Regions from separate parts of the Agrobacterium sp. GW821-FHT02D03 genome, predicted to be linked through region 2. Evidence: predicted binding sites of a transcription regulator. Region 2 holds the regulator's gene; each other region holds the start of a gene.

Region 1 (7,556 bases), on a different contig from region 2:
GGCGCCAAGCAACACGCGACTGGAAGCCATCGTCCACACGCTTCTCGCGCTCTTCAAAGCCCGAAGGCTAAAACCTGACATCGTCCACATTCACGCGGTCGGTCCCTCGCTGGTGGCACCCTTGGCGCGCCTGATGGGGATGAAGGTCGTCTTCACCCATCACGGCTATGATTACGACCGCGAAAAGTGGAACACGCTGGAGAAGAAGGTTCTGCGTCTTGGCGAATGGGCGGGCATGCGCTTCGCCCACGGCCGTATCGTGGTCGCCAAACATATTGCCGATGCCATGCAGGCAAAGTTCCATCGCAACGTCCATTTCATCCCCAATGGCGTGCAGATCGATATCGAAGCCGCAGATGACACCGTCCTTGATGAATTTGGGCTGACCAAACGCCGCTACGTCCTGCTGGTGGCACGCCTTGTCGTTGAGAAGCGCCAGATGGATTTGATCGAGGCCTTTCTGCATGCGGATATGCCGGACACCAAACTGGTTCTGGTCGGCGGCGGGGACGCCCGTAGCGACTATGCAGAAAAATTGAGAGCACGGGCGAAATCGCATTCGAACATCGTGCTGACAGGATCGCAATCGGGCGCAAGGCTTGGTGGGCTGTTTGCCAATGCCGGACTATTCGTTCTGCCTTCCAGTCATGAGGGGATGCCTATAGCGCTTCTCGAGGCGCTGGCTTACGGCCTTCCCATATTGGCAAGCAACATCGAGGCGAATCTAGCGCTCGAACTGGATGCCGAATCCTATTTCCCCTTGGGCGATGTCCCGGCACTTTCCCAGGCGATGCAGAAAAAGCTCTCGGACAGCAAAATGCCTGCACACGCCTCCGTCGAGGTGGGCGAGATGGGCAGCAAGATCATGGCACGCTATAACTGGACGACCATCTGCGAGCAGACAGCCTCACTCTACCTCTCCGTCCTAAAGCGTAACTGACATCAGACCTTCGGGTATTTGCGTAGTGTTACAGAACCGGCCTGAAACAGGAACCGATCGACGCAAGCGCGATGCCAAGCCCCAAATGACATATGCGCGTCATAATAAGGCATTCCCGTTGAACGATCAGCGTCTTTAAACGTTGCTTTTCAAATGCAATGGTGAGGAGCGCTGAGTTGGTTTTCGATGCGAGCGAGGCAATGAGCCGGTTTGGAGAGAGCCATACAACGGTTGTTTTGTGGCAGCGTTTCGAAGTTTCTCACAGGGAGATGTTCGACTCCCTCTGGAGTGCGATCGAGTTTGTTCGGAACACCGCGTTTCGACCGAGCCGTGTTGAACTGCATGTTCACCGCGGAGGGCACGATGTGCTGATCGCCGGCGATGAACTCGCACTGCTTCTCGCGGAACATGAAGAGCAGAAGGCCTGAGGAAATAGGAGTCAGCGCCAAGCGTGAGAGGATTACTTAGAAGCGTAGTTCTCTGGTTACATGGCCGCGTATCGCCGTCCTCTCTTAAAGCGTGTCGCGATCTTCCAGACTCGCTCCCTGCCCTTTAAGTCTTTGTTTAGCCGCATGTCGTTATCGCAAAGCCGATGCTTTGCTCGGACCAGGCTTTAGCCGCTGAGCGTGCTTTCCTGCGTTCCGACGGTCATCATGTTGCCGCGCCACGAAACAGAGGAACCCATCCAGCTTCTTGCCCAGATAAGCGGGAGCAGCGCATCGCGCATGATCATGGCTGGAAAGCTGGTCCATGAGACATGCCAGCCTTTGAGTTTTGCGAGTGCCAGTTCTGGAAGGTAGTAGAGCCCGAGGACGGCGACCGTAACCGCTACCAGCGTCTTGCCGTCTGCGCCGGCGAGCAGGGCTGCGGCGAGGGCCAGAAACAGAGGTGGAATTCCGCCAACAAGGATTTCGGGCGCGAAGAATTGCGGGAAGGTCACGCGCCGCAACCGAGCCCAGCGGGCCTGCCGCGACCAGACCTCGGCAAAGCTGCGCGTGCCGAGCGGCTGCTCGAAAGGGGCTGGCGCAAGGTGAACGCTGCGTCCACTTGCACGAACGAGCTTCGTCGCGGCAGCATCCTCCGCAATTTCCGCTCCAAGAGCCTCTATACCGCCGAGGGAGTCGAGAAGCGGCTTGTTCCACAGCATTGTCTTGCCCTGCGCAAAGCCCTGGCCCAACGTTTCTGCGGCATATTGGTAGCGGCACTGAAATGTGTTGAGGAAGGTGCATTCAAGCTCCGATCCAAGATCGGCCGGGCGTGAACCAAGCGGCGGCGAGCAGACGAGGCCGCTATCCTTACGCCATGCGCTCATCAGCGTCGCAATGTAATGATCGGGCATCAGCACGTTGGAATCGGCGAGGATCACCCATTCGCTGGTCGCCGCACGCCAACCCTTGACGCAATTGTTCAGTTTGGGATTGGCGCTGATCCGATCATCACCCACCAGCAAGCTTGCCCGAATGTGAGGGAAGGCGGCGATGTTGGATTTAACGTGCGGGATGACAGGATCTGCGCTATCCGCAACACAAAAGATGATCTCGTAGTTTGGCCAGTCCAGCTGAAAGGCCCGAGGAATTGTCAGTGTGGTGAAATTCTCCACACCTCGAAGCGGAATGACGAGGGAGACGGGCGGTTGGGTTTGTGGCTCTAAGCCGCGCTTCGTCGTCGGTTTCACACGGATCGCGGTAAGAGCTATGCTCAACAGGTGAACAAAAATCAGCGCGAGGGCGAGAACGGCGAGAGCGATGTCCATGTGCAACTCCACACATCCGGATCTGCCCGGCGTTTAGGTTTCTATCGCAACTATAACGCTTTCATGACAGACGGATGTCATATGGCTCCGCCTGTCACATAGTTTTCATTCTACTGTGGATGAGCAATATTGCACGCATCCATCCGCAAATGCTGTGACGTTTGAGACTATCGCACCGGTCCGAAAATCGGAACCGATTTTCGGACCGGTGCGATAGGTCGGTTCAATGGGCGAAACGCGTCTCTTATGCGTCCGAAACAACCTGCGCCATCTAGCGCGTCATGCCCCAGACGTAGCCGAGCAATGCGGCCAAGCCTAAAGCCTGAAGAGGGTGCTTTCGGACTTGGCGGATCACCGTGTTCTGAACGGAATCGATTTCACTCTTCGCGACGCGCGCGGATCCGGAAATCATCTCCTGAGCAGATCCCGTGATACGCTCAAGTTCAGAGCGCAGTGCTCTGATCTCTTCCATCGCGCGACCGGTTTCCGGATCGTCGTGGCGCGCTCTGACAGCAGCGAGAGCCTCGTCCACCTTTGGTGTGTCCTCCGTTTCCTGTTCCTCCGCGGGTTCGGTTGTCGCGGTTGCTGTCGTCGGACTCGTTTGAGAAACAGGGTCGGAGGCGGGGAACGTGTCTTCGAGCCCCGTCTGAAGATCTTCTTTTCCGGTGCGCTGTCTTGCCTGCTCGTCATGCAGTGAGGCAACGGCAGGTGACATAGAATTTTTGTCGGACATGGTTTTGTCTCCGTAAGGGTTCGTCGTCTCAACTTCTCAGACGCGGGAGGGTTCCGGTTCGATCGATGATGGATTACGGCGGGCTCGAGATGACGCCGCGTTGCGGGTCCGAGCGGTCATGCTCCACCGCGATAATGGTGGAGAGCCGAAGCGGGTGGAGACGTCCTCGGCCGGCAGCGCATTTGCCACGAGGAAGTCGGGCTGCGCCTCCGCCGCGACGATACGTGCATTGCCCTACCACCTGGATCGAGCATTCTCGCCCCAGCGTGGGTCGCGTCTGCATCTGCCACAGGAAACCAGCTTAAAGATGTTCAGGCTTTCGGATGGCTGGGGTCGGATGACGGACGTGGTCTCGTTGAAGCCATATGTGCGTTGCGGGCCGGCCATGGGAATCTCCTCCTTATTCTCCTGACCGAACCGCAGATGGGCAAGGCGGTTCCGTACGGCCCCGCCCACATTTCCTCTTTTGACTGTCGGTCTCAGATCATGATTTCGCCACCGGTGACGGGAATGACGGCAGCGGTCATGTAGCTGCCGCGGTCCGACGCCAACAGAACATAGGCGCCGGCAAGCTCGGCTGGCTGTCCAGCGCGACCGATCAATGTCTGCTCACCGAACTTTTTGGTCTTCTCCACGCCCATGGTAGACGGAATGAGCGGTGTCCAGATCGGCCCTGGCGCAACCGCGTTTACGCGGATACCTTTTTCGGCGACCATCCCGGCGAGCCCGGCGGTGAAGTTCAGGATCGCACCTTTGGTGGAGGCATAGGCAAGAAGGTGTGGCGAGGGCTGTGTCGACTGAATCGAGGCGGTATTGATGATCGAGCTTCCGGATTGCATGTGCGGCACGGCGGCTTTCGACAGGAAAAATGGCGCATAGATGTTGATCTTGAATGTCTGATCCCACTCGGCTGACTCGATGTCGCCAATGTCCGCATAGGTGCGCTGGAATGCGGCGTTGTTGACGAGGATATCGATCTTGCCGAATTCATCGACGGTGCGCTGCACCAGTGCCTTGCAGTGCTCTTCAGAGGTGATGTCGCCAGGAACGGCGACCGCCTTGCGACCGGCGTCTTCCACCCATTTGACTGTATCGCGCGCGTCCTCCTCCTCGTCGAGATAGGAGATCACGAGGTCGGCGCCTTCACGTGCGAAAGCGATTGCGACGGCCTTGCCGATACCGGAATCCGCGCCGGTGATCAGCGCGACCTTACCGCTTAGAAGGCCGCTGCCCTTATAGGACTTTTCGCCGTGATCGGGCTTTGGCTCCATCTGACCTGTGGTGCCTGGTGGCGCCTGCTGCTGTTCAGGATAGGGCGGGGAAGGGCGGCGAATATCGGAATCCATGTCTGTGCTCCACAATTGTTACGAAGCCCAAACACGGTTCAGCAGTTGCAGTTCCCTGTAAGTTTTAGCGGGCGCTTAAGGATTTTGCGCATCATAGGTGTCTGAAGTTCCCATTCCGCGGCGTAGGAGAGCGACCTTAGCAAACTGCTGTGGCAACTGTTGCGTGCTGGATTGCCTGCCTCGCAAGGGCGTCCGCACGTTCATTCCATGGCAGGCCGACATGGCCCTTGCACCAAGCAATCTCGATCCTATCACTGCGTGTCAGGCACGTGTCGAGCGCCTTCCAATGATCGACATTAGGAACGTCTCGGCTACGACCCTTGCCGTTCGGGGCGCGCTTGCGCCAATGGTTCGTTCTCCAGATGTGGCGCCACCTGTTGCACCCCGTCACCGCGTAGGAGGAATCGGACCAGATCGTCGCAGCTTCGCCAGGCGTGTTCTCGTCCAGCCAGTGGAGGGCTTCAAGAATGGCAAGGAGTTCCGGCGCGCTGCTATCGGCGCAGCCTATACTGCCGGACCGCGACGCCACTTCGACATTGTGCCGAAGCACGACCACGCCCCACCCGCCGATGCGCTTGATCGGGTCATATGAACCATCGACGAAGAGCTGGAGGTCGTGGGGAGCAGAGGATTCCAACATGGGCGAGGTTCTTTCGGCGATCGATCGGCAGCTGAGTTGATGACGCGGTTGAGTTAGACAGGGTTCACCGCTGAAGATGAGCTTCTAGAAGACAAAACACACCCGCGTGCCTATTTCCACAGCACCGTTTCTGGCTCTTCCTACTTCAAGACGCGGAGCTATGCGTCTATGCATATCTCACCTGCGATAAAGGTCATTTATTGTGCTGAGAATTAGGGGTAGTTTCTAATCATCGAAGCGATGCACCTCCTCCCGCAAAGCTTCGAGTTGCAAATGTCCTTATCCTCCTCCCAAAGGGCATTTGTTAGAACAGCAGCACTCCTCCTCCCAGTTGCTGTTCGGTTCTTTTCGAAAGCCTGCCGCACCTCCTCCCGCGGCAGGCTTTTTCGTTTTCAGCGTTTTTGTTTGCGGCGCAGGGTGACGAAGGTCACGACAGCAGCCACCAGGCCATACATCGTCCATTTGAAGGGAAGAGCATCCGCGGTTTCACTGCGGATCGGCAGAACGGTCACGGTGCCGGGAGAAGATTCGTATCCGGCTTTGCCTTCTGCTTTCGCCTGTTCGATCTGCTGAGGCGAGACGGCCCATTCCGCGCCTCGCGACTTGTCCAACATCATGAAAGCCGCTCCGACAGCGATGCCGACGATGATGGCCACGGCCAAGCTTCTGATATTTTGCATGTTTTACTCCTGATTTGCAGGAGCGTCTCTACAGCATCGACGGGAAAATCGGAATCGATTTTCGGAAAGCACGATGTGTCGATTTAGGAAAGGCAAAGCATGCTTTGTGCGTCCAACAGGACGCACGGTGCCTTAGCTGGTGCGTGCCGGTTGGCCCTCGCTTACTGCTGCAAGAAGTCCAGCAGGTCTGAGGTGAGGCGTGGGCCGTCCGTCTCAAATTCAAAGGATCAATATATCTTGATCGCTTTTAAACTATCGCAATTTCGCCCAAGAATAAGATAAGACGGAGATATTGAGTAATAAGGAACATGTCGGGATGCGCTTGAAGCCCCTTTTCTTCAGCCTTGTCATCGGAATTGCCACCGTCGCGCAAGCGCGCGAGCCCGCGCAGATGCCGGTGCTGGAAGCCACTGCACCCGAGGCAGAAGCGGCCGCTCTCAGCGCACAGTTCCTGGAGCGTTATGCATACCGTCCTGTTCCGCTGGACGATGCGCTCTCCGTCAAGGTCATGAACAAGTATATCAAGTCGCTCGATCCCGACCGGATGCTGTTCACGCAGAGCGATATTGACGGCTTTGCCAAGGACAGCAAAAAGATCGACGACGCGATCCAGAACAAGAACCTCGACATCCCCTTCTCGATGTTCAAGATCTATAACCAGCGTGTGGTCGAGCGGATGACCTATGCGCGCAGCCTGTTGAAGAACGGCTTCGATTTTACGGTGCAGGAAGACTATCCGCTGTCGCGCGAGGATGCGCCTTGGGCCAAGACGGAAGAGCAGGCCAACGAACTCTGGCGTAAGCGCGTGAAGAGCGATTGGCTCAGACTGAAGCTTGCCGATCAGGACGAAGCAAAGATCCGCGATACGCTCGACAAGCGTTACAAGAACATTTTGGACCGTGTCGAAACCTATAAGGCCGACGACGTTTTCCAGTCCTTCATGGCGGCTTTCACCACGGCGGTCGATCCCCACACCGATTATTTCAGCGCCAAGGCTTCAGCTGAATTCGATATCTCGATGAAGCTTTCTCTGGTCGGCATTGGTGCCGTGCTGCAGGAGCGCGACGGGTACACGACGATCCGCGAGCTTGTGGCCGGTGGACCGGCGCAGCTTTCAAACAAACTCGCTGTCGGCGACCGCATCATTGGTGTCGGTCAGGGCGAAGAAGGCCCTATCAAGGAAGTTGTTGGGACACGTCTCGACGAGGTTGTGCAGATGATCCGCGGCGAAGCGGGATCTGTGGTGCGCCTGGACATTCTGCCGGCAGATGCCGGAAATGCCAGCGGTCACCGGGTGATCAACCTGGTCCGCGACAAGGTCAGCCTCGAGAAGCAGGCGGCCAAGAAGTCCGTCGTGCCTGTCAAGCTTGGCGACCAGACATTGAAGATTGGCGTCATTGCGCTGCCAACCTTCTACGAAGATTTTGAGGCGCGCCGCGCTGGCGACAAGAACTACAGAAGCGC
Region 2 (7,556 bases):
ATGCCGGTGCCGAGAAGCTCTTCGGGCGAGGTCTGCCCAGCAGCAATCGCCTGTGCCAGACGCTCATCGTCGAAGCGGGCATATGCGCGCATGTTCTCAGGTGCCGTAAAATCGGCCACCAGGAGATCCACCGGGCCATCGCCCTTGGTTTGCACCGTGAGCTTGCCGGAGAATTTGAGTGACGTGCCGATCAGTGCCGTCAGCACCAAAGCTTCCGCCAGAAGCCGGGCGACAACAGGCGGATAATCATGGCGTTGCAAAATGGCATTCAGCAACGGACCGACCTGCACGGCGCGGCCGCGAACGTCGAGCCCTTCCACCTGAAAGGGGACGACCTTGTCGTCGCCGGCAAAGTTCATATCGTCCAGTTCTACGGTTACGTCCGCCATGGTTCTGCTCCTTCGAACCCGCCTTCCGGAATTAGGAAATGATCGCCACGCTTTCAGCCGCGACCAGCAGGTCTCTTGTCCGGTTTTCGCAAAGATAGAGCGGAGAATGGCAAAACGAAACCATCCCCGGCCCAAATGTCGCGATAAACGATTGATGAAACGCCGCCGTGAACCGGCAGCACTGGTTGGCGTAAAGATGGGGCGCCGCGCTTGAAATTCAAGCTCCCGGCATAGCCCCCATCCTCAGCTCGGCCCTGCTCTCAGATAACGCCCATGCACCAGGCGATCACGGCCTTTTGCGCGTGCAGGCGGTTCTCCGCCTCATCGAACACAACCGACTGCGGACCGTCGATCACCGCATCGGTCACTTCCTCGCCGCGGTGCGCGGGCAGGCAGTGCATGAAGAGCGCTTCGTTGTTGGCTTTCTTCATCAGCGCTTCATTCACCTGATAGGGCTGGAAGATGTTGTGGCCGCGCGCCTTGTGCTCCTGGTTCATGGAAACCCAGGTGTCGGTGACGATGCAGTCCGAACCAGCGACAGCGCGTTCGGCGTCATGGCAGAGCATGATCTCGCCGCCATTGTTGCGGGCCCAGTTGAGGTACTTGTCGAGCGGCTCCGAACCCATGGGTACAGCCATGTTCATCTTGTAGCCGAAGCGGGCGGAGCCCTCGACCAGCGAATGCAGCACGTTGTTGCCATCGCCCGTCCAGGCGATGGTCTTTCCCTTCACCGGGCCGCGATGCTCTTCGAAGGTCATGATATCGGCCATGATCTGGCACGGGTGCGTCTCGTCCGTCAGGCCGTTGATGACCGGAACGGTGGCGTGCTCGGCAAGCTCCAGCAGGCGGGAATGATCGGTGGTGCGGATCATGATGGCGTCAACGTAGCGCGACAGGACCTTGGCGGTATCGCCAATGGTTTCGGCGCGGCCGAGCTGCATTTCGGTGCCGGAGAGAAACAGCGTTTCACCGCCAAGCTGGCGCATGCCGACATCGAAGGACACGCGTGTGCGTGTCGACGGCTTTTCGAAGATCATCGCCAGCATCTTGCCAGCAAGCGGCTTTTCCGCCGTTCCGTTCTTCGTTGCGATCTTTCGGCTCTTGGCGTCTTCCAGAATGAGCCGCAGGTCTTCCGAGCCGACGGCCGAAAGATCGAGGAAATGCTTTGCCATTTTAATTCAGTCCCATCAATGCGGGCCACCCTTTACGCCGGCCCTGATACGCCTCGTCAGGCGCTCTTTGCCAGTTTGGTGGTGAGTGCTTCGGCAGCCTTCTCGATGCGCGCAAGCCCATCACGCGCTTCTTCTGCCGTAACCACGAGCGGCGGCAGCAGGCGGATCACGTTATCGCCTGCCGGAACGCCAAGAAGATGCTCCGCGCGCATGGCCTGGAGCAGATCGCCGGATGGAACCCGCGCCTTGATGCCGAGCAGCAAACCTTCGCCACGGATTTCCTCGATCACATCCGGATAACGGTCCTTCAGCGACGCCAGTCCCTGGCGGAAGATCAGCGCGACATCGCGCACATGCTCGATGAAGCCGTCGGCCAGAACGATATCCAGCACGGCGTTGCCGGCTGCCATGGCCAGCGGATTGCCGCCATAGGTCGTGCCGTGCGAGCCTGCTGTCATGCCGGACGCGGCTTCTGCCGTTGCGAGGCATGCACCGAAGGGGAAGCCACCGCCAATGCCCTTGGCAACTGCCATGATATCGGGCGTGACGCCCGAGCGCTCATGGGCAAAGAACTTGCCGGTACGGCCAACGCCGGTCTGCACTTCGTCGAAGATCAAAAGCAGGCCGTGCTCTTCGCAGAGCGCCCGCAGCGTGCGCAGGAACTCGGGCTGAACGACACGGATACCGCCTTCGCCCTGGATCGGCTCGATCAGAAGGGCAGCCGTTTCCGGAACGATCGCCGCCTTCAGCGCTTCGAGATCGCCGAATGGCACCTGGTCGAAGCCTTCCACCTTGGGGCCGAAGCCCTCGAGATATTTGGCCTGGCCGCCAGCTGCGATGGTGGCGAGTGTGCGGCCATGGAATGCACCTTCGAAGGTGATGATGCGGAATTTTTCCGGATGGCCGTGCGTGTACTGATAACGGCGTGCCGTCTTGATGGCGCATTCCAGCGCCTCCGCACCGGAGTTGGTGAAGAACACCTTGTCGGCGAATGTCGCATCCGTCAGCCGCTTTGCCAGCACTTCCTGGCCTGCAACCTCATAAAGGTTGGACAAATGCCAGACCTTCTCGACCTGTGCCTTGAGGGATTCAACCATATGGGGATGGCTATGGCCGACCGAGGTAACCGCAACGCCCGCACCGAAATCGAGATATCGCTCGCCGCTTTCCGTGATCAGCCAAACGCCCTCGCCTCGTTCGAAGCGCAGGGGGGCTCTGGAAAACGTATCGAACAACGGCCCGGATTTGGGGGCAGTTTCGGCCATGGCGACATCACTCCTTACGTCAAGTCGGGACAGACGACTGTCAATAGGGCTCGCGGGTTATCCCTGCCCTGAAAATCAAAAATGCCGCCTCGCGGCGGCCTGCATGCTGTCTTCATTGCGAGAGCACTATTGTCACTTCCCCGCCTAATGTCAACAAATCTCGGCACTTCCGGGCAGTTACAAGCCTTGGTAGGTGCTTGCCGCGCAGGCCCGAGGTGTTGCCTTTCTGACTCACAGGGGAAGCAAGTTGGGGAAAACCGGAAAATCGATTCCAGATGATTCCTGCGACTCTTGTCACGGAGTCAACCGACGATTAGGTTAACCGTCAATTACTAGACTGCAATGCGGCGGAACTAGTCACCTACAATCTGGCGAATGGCCTGCGCGTGGTTCACTCCATGGCATAGTAGGTGGATTCTGCCCGAAAACAACGCGACGAGCGGAGAAGCGGCATGAACTGGACGGACGAACGAGTAGAAAAGCTCAAGAGATTATGGTCCGAAGGGCTTAGCGCAAGCCAGATCGCAGCACAACTAGGCGGTGTGAGCCGCAATGCCGTCATCGGCAAGGTTCACCGCCTCAACCTGCCAGGTCGCGCCAAGGCCGGCGGCACGGTCGCCACGTCGCGTCCTGCGCCCAAGCGTCCCGCAGCAGCGCCGCGTCCGGCAAGCTATGCGGCTCCGGCCCGCGCTGCGACCAGCCGTCCAGCACCGGCCCGTAGCTCTGGTGCCCTCGCTTTCAAGGAAGACATGGACATCGACACCGTCGAGCCCATGGAATATGTTCGTTCTTCCAACAATGTCGTTATCCCGATCTCGCGTCGCCTGACGCTGACGGAACTGACCGAGCGCACCTGCAAGTGGCCGGTGGGCGACCCGCTCAAGGACGACTTCCATTTCTGCGGCTGCGAGGCGTCTGAAGCCTCGCCCTACTGCAAGTTCCACGCGAAGATGGCCTACCAGCCGGTCAGCGAACGCCGCAAGGCGTAAGGTCTGTCTCAGAACCAATTCAGAAAGCGGGCTTCGGTCCGCTTTTTTATTGGGCGGTCTCCAGCTTTGCCAAATAATCCAAGCTTGCCTGCAGCAATAATCGCGCCCAGACTATCATCATGGACGCGATCGACACACTGCACGACTATATCTCGGCGCTATGGGCCGGGGCCGTCGACACGCCCTTCCCGCCAATCCCGCGCCGCGCACGTGGCGACGGAACCGTTTACGTCGAATGGCGACGCGGCAGCTACTGGCTGATCTGCGAGGAGCGCGGAGAGGAATATTGGCGTCGGGAAGCCAAGGACATGGACGATGCCGCCTTCCAGTTGATGTCGATCGTGGCGGGAGAAGTGGTGCGCGATCGCGAGCTTGCGGTTCGGGAAAAGGCAGACCGCCAGTCGACCGGCCCGGACGACTATTCGCGCTGGAACTGGATGTACCAGGAGATCGAACTGATGGGCGCGATCAAGGAGAGCTATGGCGCTCGAACTCGAGCCAATTATGCTGAGGTGCTGACCCGCAGCCCGTTGTCTAAGGACGAGATAGACGCCGCGCGATATCCCGTTCCGTCCACATTGATCTGACGCCGGGAAGCCAAGGGCTACCCTCTCTGACACGGCGAGAATAGGAGCGCTTGTACCTTCAAGCAAAGCGCTCCCGAGGCCGATCAGGCTTCCATGGAATAGCCGGCGCCCCGAACGGTGCGAATGACATCCTGCATGCTGGAGAAATTCAGCGCCTTACGCAGGCGACCGACATGGACGTCCACCGTGCGCTCATCCACATAGATATCATGTCCCCAGACACCGTCGAGAAGCTGGGAACGGGAAAACACACGACCTGGCGAGGTCATGAGAAATTCCAGCAGGCGGAATTCGGTCGGCCCGAGACGGACTTCGCGGCTCTTGCGATGGACACGGTGCGTCTCACGATCGAGCTCGATATCGCCGCATTTCAGCACCGAGGACAGGACCTCCGGCTTGGCGCGGCGCAGCATCGCTTTAACGCGCGCCATCAGTTCCGGCGTGGAGAAGGGCTTCACGACATAGTCGTCCGCGCCCGTCGCCAGACCACGAACCCTTTCGCTTTCCTCACCGCGCGCCGTCAGCATGATGATCGGCAGACGTTCGGTTTCCGGCCGCATGCGCAGGCGACGGCAAAGCTCGATGCCGGAGACGCCCGGCAACATCCAGTCGAGGATCAAAAGATCCGGCGTGCGCTCCTGAAGGCGAATCTCCGCCTCGTCGCCACGCGGAATGGTGTCCACGTCATAGCCTTCGGATTCGAGATTGTAACGGAGGAGGACGCTCAGCGCCTCCTCATCTTCGACAACGGCGATTTTTGGCACCATGGCTCCAGATCCTATCTGTCGCTTACTCGGTCACAGCGCCGAGCGTGTTGGAACTATCGTCCTTCGGACGCTCACCTTCCGGCTGGCTGCCAGTGGTCATGTAGTAGATGGTCTCGGCGATGTTGGTGGCGTGGTCGCCAACGCGCTCGATGTTCTTGGCACAGAACAGAAGATGCGTGCAGGTGGTGATGTTGCGCGGATCTTCCATCATGTAGGTCAAAAGCTCGCGGAAGAGCGAGGTGTACATCGCGTCGATTTCCTCGTCGCGCTCGCGGATGGCCTGGGCCTTTTCCGCTGACCGCGTGGAGTAGACGTCCAACACTTCCTTCAACTGCACAAGCGCCAGTTCCGAAAGATGCTCAAGGCCACGCGCCAGTTTGCGCGGAACGCCGGTGCCGGCAACAGCGATGACGCGCTTGGCGGTGTTCTTGCCCAGATCGCCGACGCGCTCCAGGTCTGCGGCAATGCGCAGCGAACCGATGATTTCGCGAAGGTCTGCTGCCATCGGCTGGCGCTTGGCAATGGTGACGATCGCCTTGTCGCCGATTTCGCGCTCGGCGTGATCGAGGATCGTATCGTCCGAGATGACCTTTTGTGCCAGGGCCGCATCGGAATTGACGAGTGCGCGCACGGCATCGGCGCACATCTGCTCGGCCAAGCCGCCCATTTCGGCGATCCGGCGGCTGAGGAACTTCAGCTCCTCATCATAGGCGGACATGATGTGGGAATGTGTCGACATGTTCGTAGTCTCCAGTTTCGAAACGCCCTGTCGCAAGCCTTTTTAGTGGCTCAAGCGACAGGCGCGGTGGGATGCGCAAGCAAGAGCAGGATCAGCCGAAACGACCCATGATATAGTCCTGGGTGCGCTGGTCATCCGGGTTGGTGAACATCTTGTCCGTATCGTTCTCCTCAACCAGGTGGCCGAGGTGGAACATGGCGGTACGCTGCGAAACGCGAGCGGCCTGCTGCATCGAGTGTGTCACGATGACGATGGTGTAGTTGGCACGAAGCTCGTGGATCAACTCTTCCACCTTGGCGGTCGCGATCGGGTCAAGCGCCGAGCATGGCTCATCCATGAGGATGACTTCCGGTGAAACGGCGATGGCACGTGCGATGCACAGGCGCTGCTGCTGGCCGCCGGACAGCCCCGTGCCGGATTCTTGCAGGCGGTCCTTCGCTTCGTTCCAGAGGCCTGCCTTCTGCAGGGCGGACTCGACGATCTGGTCCATATCCGCCTTGTTGCGGGCAAGACCGTGGATGCGCGGGCCGTAGGCAATGTTTTCGTAGATCGACTTCGGGAATGGGTTCGGCTTCTGAAACACCATGCCGACGCGAGCGCGAAGCTCGACGACATCGATGGCAGAATCGTAGATATCCTCACCATCGAGCGTAATCTCGCCGGTGACGCGGCAACCATCGATCGTATCGTTCATGCGGTTCAGCGTGCGCAGAAAGGTGGATTTGCCACAGCCTGAGGGGCCGATGAGAGCCGTCACCGTGTTTTCGCGAACGTTGAGCTTCACATCGTAAAGGGCGCGCTTCTCACCGTAATATACGGAGACGTCCTTGCCGATCATCTTATAGGAAACTTCATTCATTTTCTTGTCCAGCGCCTTTTCAACTGCTGCTTCCGACAACATGTTCATTGTTCCGTTCTCCCTTGCTTCTTATCGCATTTCCGAGCAGAAAACCGGTATCCACATTTCCTCGAAATGCTTTACCAGCGCCGTTCGAAGCGGCGACGCAGCAGGATTGCGCCCACATTCATCACCAGGAGGAACATAAGCAGGATGATGATAGCGCCAGATGTTCTTTCGACAAAGGCGCGTTCGGCTTCATTGGCCCACATGTAGATCTGAACCGGCAGGGCCGTTGCAGGATCAAGCGGGGTCGTCGGGTAATTCGCCACGAAGGCCACCATGCCGATGAGAAGGAGCGGCGCGGTTTCGCCAAGCGCGTGTGCAAGGCCGATGATGGTGCCGGTCAGGATGCCCGGCATGGCAAGCGGCAGCACGTGATGGAAGATGGTCTGCATCTTCGAGGCACCGAGACCGAGCGCTGCGGCGCGGATCGAAGGTGGCACAGCTTTCAAGGCAGCGCGCGTGGCGATGATGATGGTCGGCAGCGTCATCAGCGTCAGCACCAGACCACCGACCAGCGAGGCCGAGCGCGGAAGGCCCATGAAGTTGATGAAGACCGAGAGACCAAGCAGACCGTAAACGATGGATGGCACCGCTGCCAGGTTGTTGATGTTGACCTCGATAAGGTCCGTCAGGCGGTTTTTCGGCGCGAACTCTTCCAGGTAGATGGAAGCGGCAACTCCGATCGGCAGCGACAGCACCAGCACGATCAGCATCATGTAGAAGGAACCGATGAGCGCGACGCCG
Region 3 (7,556 bases), 2.3 Mb from region 2:
GTTGAACGCCTTGCCGTAGTCGCCCCCCATGTTTGGCGGCACGATAATGCCCATCATGAGAACCGGGATATTGCGCTTCTGAAATCCTTCGATGATGGCCGCCAAGTTCTTCTCGGTATCGGCAGGCGGAATGCCCCGCAGCGCATCGTTGGCGCCAAGCTCCAGGATCACGCCATCGGTCCCATCCGGTACCGACCATTCGGCGCGCGCAAGGCCGGCAGAACTCGTGTCGCCCGAAACGCCGGCATTGGTCACGACCGCATTGACGCCCTTGGCTTTCAGCGCGGCTTCGAGCTGGGCGGCGTAGCTTTCGTTCGGCGCAAGCTGATAACCGGCCATCAGGCTGTCGCCGAAGCCGACGATCTGCAAAGGTCTATCTTGAGCCCAGGCGGCTGAAGAGGACAGAAACGCCCCAAGGATGACGACGAAGTGAGCGACAACGGCTTTAAAATTCATTTCAGCCTTCCTAATTGGTGAAGCCAGCAAGGCTTCTGCACTCTTGATCATATAGGAACGCAAAAACGTGGCGAAAAGCACCATCGAGCTGAAGAAAGCGGATCTCACCCTTGGCAGCGCCGCCGCCTCCGTCCACGTTTTGAAGAGCATCGATCTCACCATTGAAGAGGGCGAAGCCGTCGGTATTGTCGGGCCTTCCGGCTCCGGCAAGTCTACGCTGCTGATGGTTCTGGCGGGCCTTGAAAGGCTTGATAGCGGCGAGATCACAATTGCGGGAACGCATCTCCATACGCTTGGCGAAGACGCGCTGGCGGATTTTCGCGGCAAGAATATCGGGATCGTCTTCCAGTCCTTTCACCTGATCGCCAATATGACGGCGCTTGAGAATGTCGCCGTTCCGCTTGAACTTGCCAATGTGCCGAATGCTTTCGACATTGCGACGCGAGAACTGACCGCGGTCGGCCTCGGCCAGCGCCTCAACCATTATCCCGGCCAATTGTCTGGAGGCGAGCAGCAGCGCGTGGCGATTGCCAGAGCGCTTGCCCCCTCGCCCGCCGTGCTGATCGCCGACGAACCGACGGGCAATCTCGATACCGATACCGGCAAGCAGATCGCAGATCTGCTGTTTTCGAAGCAGGCAGAGCGTGGCATGACGATGATCCTCGTCACCCATGATCCGTCTCTTGCCGCCCGCTGCACCCGCCAGATCAAGGTTCGTTCCGGCCAGATCGAAGGCGAAAGTGCCGGCTCCACCGCCGCCAGACAGGCGGCAAGCGCATGATCCCGTCTGCCGCCAACATTCGAAATGCGCTGAGATTGGCACGCCGGGAAATCCGCGGCGGGTTTGGTGGGTTCTACATCTTTCTTGCCTGTATCGCGCTTGGCACGGGCGCTATCGCAGCCGTCAATTCCGTCTCGCGCGCAGTCACCAGCGCTATCGCCGACGAAGGTCAGTCGATCCTGGCTGGCGACGTGCGCTTCGAACTCAGAAACCGCGAGGCGAGTGCTGAAGAGCGCGCTTATATCGATAGCCTCGGTGAGGTTGCCGTCTCCGACGGGCTGCGCTCCATGGCGCGACTGGAAGACGGCTCACAGCAGAGCCTGGCCGAGGTCAAGGCCGTCGATGGCGCCTATCCGCTCTACGGCGATTTCGTCGCCGAGCCGGCGCAACCCCTTCCCGCGCTTCTGGCCAAACAAGGCGAGAGCTTCGGCGCGGTCGCGGCCCCCATGCTGCTTGAGCGTCTCGGCATCAAGGTCGGCGACGAACTGCTTCTTGGCAATGCCAGGCTGAAACTGACGGGTACCATCGTCACCGAGCCGGACACGCTGTCTGACGGTTTCGGCTTCGCGCCCCGCCTGCTCATCAGCCGCGATGCACTTATCGCCTCCGGCCTGATCCAGACGGGAAGCCTTGTCGAGCATGCCTACAAGGTGCGTCTGACCGACCCGTCGCAACGCGCGACGATCATCGAAACGACCAACAAGCAGTTTCCCAACGCCGGCTGGTCCATTCGCACCAGCGATCGGGCAGCGCCGCAGCTCACCGAAAACGTCAATCGCTTCTCCCAATTCCTGACGCTCGTTGGCCTCACTGCGCTGATCGTCGGCGGCGTTGGTGTCGCCAATGCGGTACGCGCCTTTCTCGATTCCAAGCGCACCACGATTGCCTCGCTAAAATGCCTTGGCGCGCCTGCAAGCGTGGTGACGATGACCTATCTGTTCCAGATCGGTTTCATTGCCTGCGTCGGCATTCTGATCGGGTTGTTGTTCGGCGCCATAGCGCCACTCATTGCCATGCGCTTTCTGGACGGCGTGCTGCCGGTACCGAAGGAGCTTGCCTTCTACCCTTCGGCACTCTGGCTTGCCGCCGTCTTCGGTATGTTGACCACACTTGCCTTCGCCATCGTGCCGCTCGGTCAGGCACGCGAGGTGCCGGCAACCGCACTCTTCCGCGAGCAGGGCTTCGATGAAGGGAAGCTTCCTTCCTGGCCGTATCTGGCTGCAACGGCAATCCTTCTTGCAGCGCTTGCGAGCCTTGCCATTTTCACGGCGGATGATCGCTTCATCGCCTCGGTCTTTCTCGGCGCGATCGCCTTCGCCTTCGTCGTGCTGAGGCTTGTCGCCTGGGGCATCCGCGCCCTGGCGAGACGCAGTCCACGCGTTCACTCCGCAGCCCTTCGGCTCGCCATCGGCAATATCCACCGCCCCGGCGCGCTGACGCCTTCCGTTGTGCTGTCGCTTGGTCTTGGCCTCACGCTTCTGGTGACGCTGACACTGATCGACGGCAATCTGCGGCGGGAATTGACATCGACGCTACCGGAGAAAGCGCCGAACTTCTTCTTCGTCGACGTTCAGGGAAGCGAGCGCGATGGCTTCCGCGACCTCGTCAAGCGCGAGGCGCCGGAAGGTACGCTGACAGAAGTTCCCATGCTGCGCGGCCGTATCCTGGCGCTGAACGGCCAGGACGTCACCAAGATCGAAGTGCCGCCATCCGGCCGTTGGGTTCTGCGCGGCGATCGCGGCATCACCTATTCGGAAGATCTGCCGGAGAATGCCAAGCTCACGCAAGGCACCTGGTGGGGCAAGGAGTATAGCGGCGAGCCGCTGGTCTCGTTTGCCGCCGAAGAGGCGGGCGAACTTGGCCTCAAGATTGGCGATACGGTTACCGTCAACGTCCTTGGCCGCAGCATCACCGCCAAGATCGCCAATCTGCGCGATGTGCAGTGGCAGTCCATGTCGATCAATTTCGTCATGGTCTTTTCGCCCAACACGTTCCGGGGCGCACCGCATGCATGGCTGGCAACGCTCGCAGACCCGTCGGCGACACCCGCCAAGGAAGGCGAGATCCTGCGCAACGTTACCAACGCCTATCCGACGATCACCACGGTGCGCGTCAAAGATGCGCTCGATATCGTCGACCGGCTGGTCGGTCAGCTAGCAACCGCGATACGCGCGGCGGCAGCTGTTGCGCTGATTGCATCCGTGCTGGTGCTGGCAGGCGCGCTGGCGGCGGGCAACCGTGCGCGCACCCGCGATGCCGTGATCCTGAAAACACTTGGAGGAACGCGCTCCATGCTGATCCGCACCTTCTCCTATGAATACATGATCCTCGGCGTGGCGACCGCCACCTTCGCCCTTCTGGCGGGCGGCGTCTCCGCATGGTTCGTGATTGCCCGCATCATGAAGCTGCCCTCCAGCTTCCTGCCCGATGTGGCAATTGGCACGCTTGTCGTTTCGCTGGTGATGACGGTGGGCATCGGGCTGATCGGCACATGGCGCATCCTCGGCCAGAAGGCTGCACCGGTGCTGCGCCAGGCGGGCGAGTAAGCCGTTGGATGCAAGTGAAAATCTAAAAAACGGAAAAGTTGTGCGCGATTTAACTTTTACGATTAATTCTTGGTAATGATGTCAAAAACGTTATCGCTTTTCGCGCATACGGTGTTTTTTCGTTATTTTTGGCACTTGTAACGGCTGCGCCATCGCCTCATATTCTCTGGTAGGCTTGCTGTAGCTCCGCAGCGGCGCCTGGGATAGTATCCGCATAGTGGTCTTATCCCGACACCGTAGCAACTTCGGAGCTAAAAGAGGAAACAATGGCTGACTTTAACAACTACCAGAACCGTATGGCTCAAGGCCGTGCTCAGTCTGGTGCGATGATCGACCAAGGTCTTCGCTCCTACATGGTGAAGGTTTACAACCTTATGGCGCTCGCGCTGGTGATTACCGGTGTTGCTGCCTTCGGTTTTGCTAGCCTCGCTGTAACAACCGATCCTGCGGCGGCCGTCGCGACGCTTAGCAACGGTACAATGCTGACCCAGCTCGGCGCTGCGGTCTACGCATCGCCTCTTCGCTGGGTCGTCATGCTGGCACCGCTAGCCCTCGTCTTCTTCCTAAGCTTCCGCGTTCATAAGATGAGCGTTTCTGCTGCTCAAGCAACGTTCTGGGTCTACGCTGCCCTGGTTGGACTATCGATTTCGTCGATTTTCGTGGCCTACACCGCAGCTAGCGTCGTCCAGACGTTCTTCATCACCGCTGCTTCTTTCGGCGCTCTGTCGCTCTACGGCTACACGACCAAGAAGGACCTGTCCGCCATGGGCTCGTTCCTGATCATGGGTCTGTTCGGCCTGATCATCGCGTCGGTCGTGAACATTTGGTTGGAGTCGAGCGCTGTTAGCTTTGCAGTCTCTGCAATCGGCGTTCTGATCTTTGCAGGCCTGACCGCCTATGACACGCAGAAGATCAAGGAAATGTACTTCGAAGGTGATGACGTTCTCGTGGCCGGTCGCAAGGCGATCATGGGTGCGCTGACGCTCTACCTCGACTTCCTGAATCTGTTCATGTTCCTGCTTCAGTTCCTGGGCAACCGGAACAACTAAGGATCGCGATAGCGCTCAAACAGAAAGGCGGCCACTGGCCGCCTTTTTCATGCCCGCCTATGAGGCCGAGGAAGCATCGCTCCCCTGCCGCCTGACAACATCGGCCCGAAGATCGGACTCGATGTCCGGAAAGCACCATGCGTCGATTCAAAAAGGTAATGCGTCCCTTTTGCGTCCCATCGGACGCACAACTCTAGTCGATCAGCTTCAAAGCCTTGTCGAACACCTTCAGCACCTGGGGCAACTCATGCCCGCGCTTGAGAATGCGGCCATCGGTGTTGATGACGCTGTAGGCTCCCTGCTTGGCAGCAAGCTTCGGGTTCTTCTCGATCCTGAAGAGCGGCATTTCGCCGGAGCGCTTGAAGACGGAGAAGACTGCCTTTTCCTTCATGTGGTCGATGGCGTAGTCGCGCCACTCACCTTCGCCCACCATGCGGCCGTAGACGCGCAAAATGGCGTCCAGTTCCCGGCGGTGGAAGGTCACGGGCAAGGGGTCCTTGGCTCGCTTGTATTCCCGAAGATCAACGACGGTGGAGCCTTCCCGGGTCTGGGAAGTCGCGTATTGCAAATCCGGCTGATCGGCCATCCGGCACCTCGCTCGACTGCTTATGACATCTCTGCGACAGTCTGTCCTCGCCTTGGCGAAATTGCAAGCCCGCAAAGTCGTCCGGCAAAGAGCGGCTTTTCCGGTAACCAATGAGGCAGAACAAGCGGGCGCAAATGCCCAATTTCGAACAAATCATGGCCCGAATTCAATGGAATAGTGCGATTGTCAATTGATGCCTAGGCACCAAGATGACCCGGTCCGGTGCATTGACCCTTTACCCCCAGCCCCCAATGCCCGGGCCGGATCTCCCCCCAGCGGGGATCCCCAAAAATCTCGTCTTATCCCTCTGACTGCATCAGCACATTCGCGCCGACGATGGCCGATGGATTGCCAGCCGCATCCATCTTTTGCAGCAGTACGGCGCAGCCGCCGGACTTCGCCTTGCTCATGACGCTTGCCGGTAGCTTCACGGTCATGGCCTTGCCATCCCACATGCCGACCGTCTGCACATCATAGACGCTGTGCCAGTAGGAGATGGTCTTGCCCTGGTTCTCCCCCTTCTGCACGTCGACGACCTGCTCGCGGTTGAAATAGGCGACGACGACCTCCGCCTTGCCCTGACCGGCACCGATATCGATCTCGATCTCATCGCCGACGCGCTCGGTGCTGATCGGCACGTTCAAGCCCTCGCCCGACTTGTTGAAATCGTCCAGGCGGCGGTAGATCGTCTGGATATCAGCACCCTTCACATGGTCACGCCCATTCACGACCGCCTGCGGCGTATAGACATTGTTGCGCCCAAGCGCGCGGGCATAGCCATATTGCCGCTCGGTATTTTCCTTCGACGCCAGCGAGTCGGTCCAGCCGAGATAATTCCAGTAGTCCACATGATAGGACAGTCCGATCACATCGCCATTCTGGATAAGCTTGCGCAGATTGGCGTCTGCCGGCGGGCAGGAGGCGCAGCCCTGCGAGGTAAAGAGCTCGACCACGCCTTTAAGCCCGTCCTGAGCATAGGCTGCACCCGCAGAAAGCCCACCGAACAGGCATACGGAAACGCCAACGCTGCGAAGCCCGTTTCTGAAAATGCCGCTTCGCTGCGGGCCAATTATATTCGGCATAGCGTGAACCCTTGTCTGAAGGCCGGTCCGAACCATTGATGCAATCAATTCGGGTATGGTGGCAAGGCGGAAAATAGCCTCGAACTCTGTTCAAGAGGAAGTCACGATGGGGTGAGCTTCGCAGGCGTCATTTGAAGGCGAAAAGGGAAGGGTTAAGACCCGCTCCTTCGGACCGATCAGACCCTCGGAAGATGCTGCCCCGCAGGCCACAAAAAAACGCCGGGATTGCTCCCGGCGTTCGATGTCTTTGGACTGTGGGATCAGGCTGCCAGATCGCGAAGAACGGTCTGCAGAATGCCGCCATTGTCCATGTAGGTCACTTCGTCCAGCGTATCGATGCGGCAAAGCAGCGGAATTTCCTTCACTGTGCCGTCCGAGTAGGTGATCTTGGCGATCTTGGTTTCGCGTGGCTTGATCTCGCCTTCGAGGCCTTCGATCGTAACCGTCTCGTCACCCTTCAGGCCAAGGCTTGCCCATGTCGTGCCTTCCTGGAAGGTGAAGGGCACGACGCCCATGCCGACCAGGTTGGAGCGGTGGATACGCTCGAAGGACTGCGCGATCACAGCCTTGACGCCGAGCAGGTTGGTGCCCTTTGCCGCCCAGTCACGCGAAGAACCGTTGCCGTATTCGACGCCGGCGAAGATGACGAGCGGAACGCCCTCGTCCTTGTACTTCATCGCAGCATCGTAAATCGACATCTCTTCCTTGGACGGATAGTGGATGGTGTAGCCACCTTCTTTACCGTTCGGCCCAAGCATGTGGTTGCGAATGCGGATGTTGGCGAAGGTGCCGCGCATCATCACTTCGTGGTTGCCACGGCGCGTGCCGTACTGGTTGAAGTCGGCAACCGCCACACCGTTTTCGGTGAGGTATGCACCGGCAGGAGACGCTGCCTTGATCGAACCGGCCGGAGAAATATGGTCGGTGGTGATCTTGTCGCCGAAGAGACCGAGAACACGAGCGCCCTTGATGTCCTTGAGGCCGGTGCCCTTCTTGCCCATGCCGACAAAGTAAGGCGGGTTCTGGACGTAAGTCGAGTTGTCGTCCCAGGCATAG

Evidence for each region. Region 2 encodes PhoB, which activates phosphate uptake and scavenging genes when phosphate is short. Its sites were predicted from a motif close to TGTCATNNANCTGTCAT; they were not measured.
Region 1: AC07U5_RS19335 (ceramide glucosyltransferase) is a predicted target of PhoB. The motif match lies at 2,746-2,762, and genes of this name have one in related genera.
Region 3: AC07U5_RS01960 (DUF2794 domain-containing protein) is a predicted target of PhoB. The motif match lies at 5,441-5,457, and genes of this name have one in related genera.

What each region holds. Positions count from the first base shown of each region.
Region 1 is NZ_JBWKVN010000002.1:1,302,354-1,309,909, forward strand. It holds gene AC07U5_RS19325 (glycosyltransferase family 4 protein) at 1-940, shown strand, start outside; gene AC07U5_RS19330 (hypothetical protein) at 1,117-1,368, shown strand; gene AC07U5_RS19335 (ceramide glucosyltransferase) at 1,554-2,693, opposite strand; gene AC07U5_RS19340 (hypothetical protein) at 2,965-3,426, opposite strand; gene AC07U5_RS19345 (glucose 1-dehydrogenase) at 3,906-4,772, opposite strand; gene AC07U5_RS19350 (ribonuclease H family protein) at 4,909-5,412, opposite strand; gene AC07U5_RS19355 (hypothetical protein) at 5,805-6,092, opposite strand; gene AC07U5_RS19360 (carboxy terminal-processing peptidase) at 6,409-7,556, shown strand, end outside.
Region 2 is NZ_JBWKVN010000001.1:2,722,848-2,730,403, forward strand. It holds gene AC07U5_RS12945 (Hsp33 family molecular chaperone) at 1-389, opposite strand, end outside; gene argF (ornithine carbamoyltransferase) at 650-1,561, opposite strand; gene AC07U5_RS12955 (aspartate aminotransferase family protein) at 1,618-2,826, opposite strand; gene AC07U5_RS12960 (GcrA family cell cycle regulator) at 3,279-3,815, shown strand; gene AC07U5_RS12965 (Imm63 family immunity protein) at 3,935-4,402, shown strand; gene phoB (phosphate regulon transcriptional regulator PhoB) at 4,486-5,169, opposite strand; gene phoU (phosphate signaling complex protein PhoU) at 5,192-5,908, opposite strand; gene pstB (phosphate ABC transporter ATP-binding protein PstB) at 6,000-6,815, opposite strand; gene pstA (phosphate ABC transporter permease PstA) at 6,887-7,556, opposite strand, start outside.
Region 3 is NZ_JBWKVN010000001.1:425,752-433,307, reverse strand. It holds gene AC07U5_RS01980 (arylesterase) at 1-456, opposite strand, end outside; gene AC07U5_RS01975 (ABC transporter ATP-binding protein) at 524-1,237, shown strand; gene AC07U5_RS01970 (ABC transporter permease) at 1,234-3,783, shown strand; gene AC07U5_RS01965 (Bax inhibitor-1/YccA family protein) at 4,050-4,832, shown strand; gene AC07U5_RS01960 (DUF2794 domain-containing protein) at 5,026-5,418, opposite strand; gene AC07U5_RS01955 (DUF1223 domain-containing protein) at 5,718-6,500, opposite strand; gene acnA (aconitate hydratase AcnA) at 6,761-7,556, opposite strand, start outside.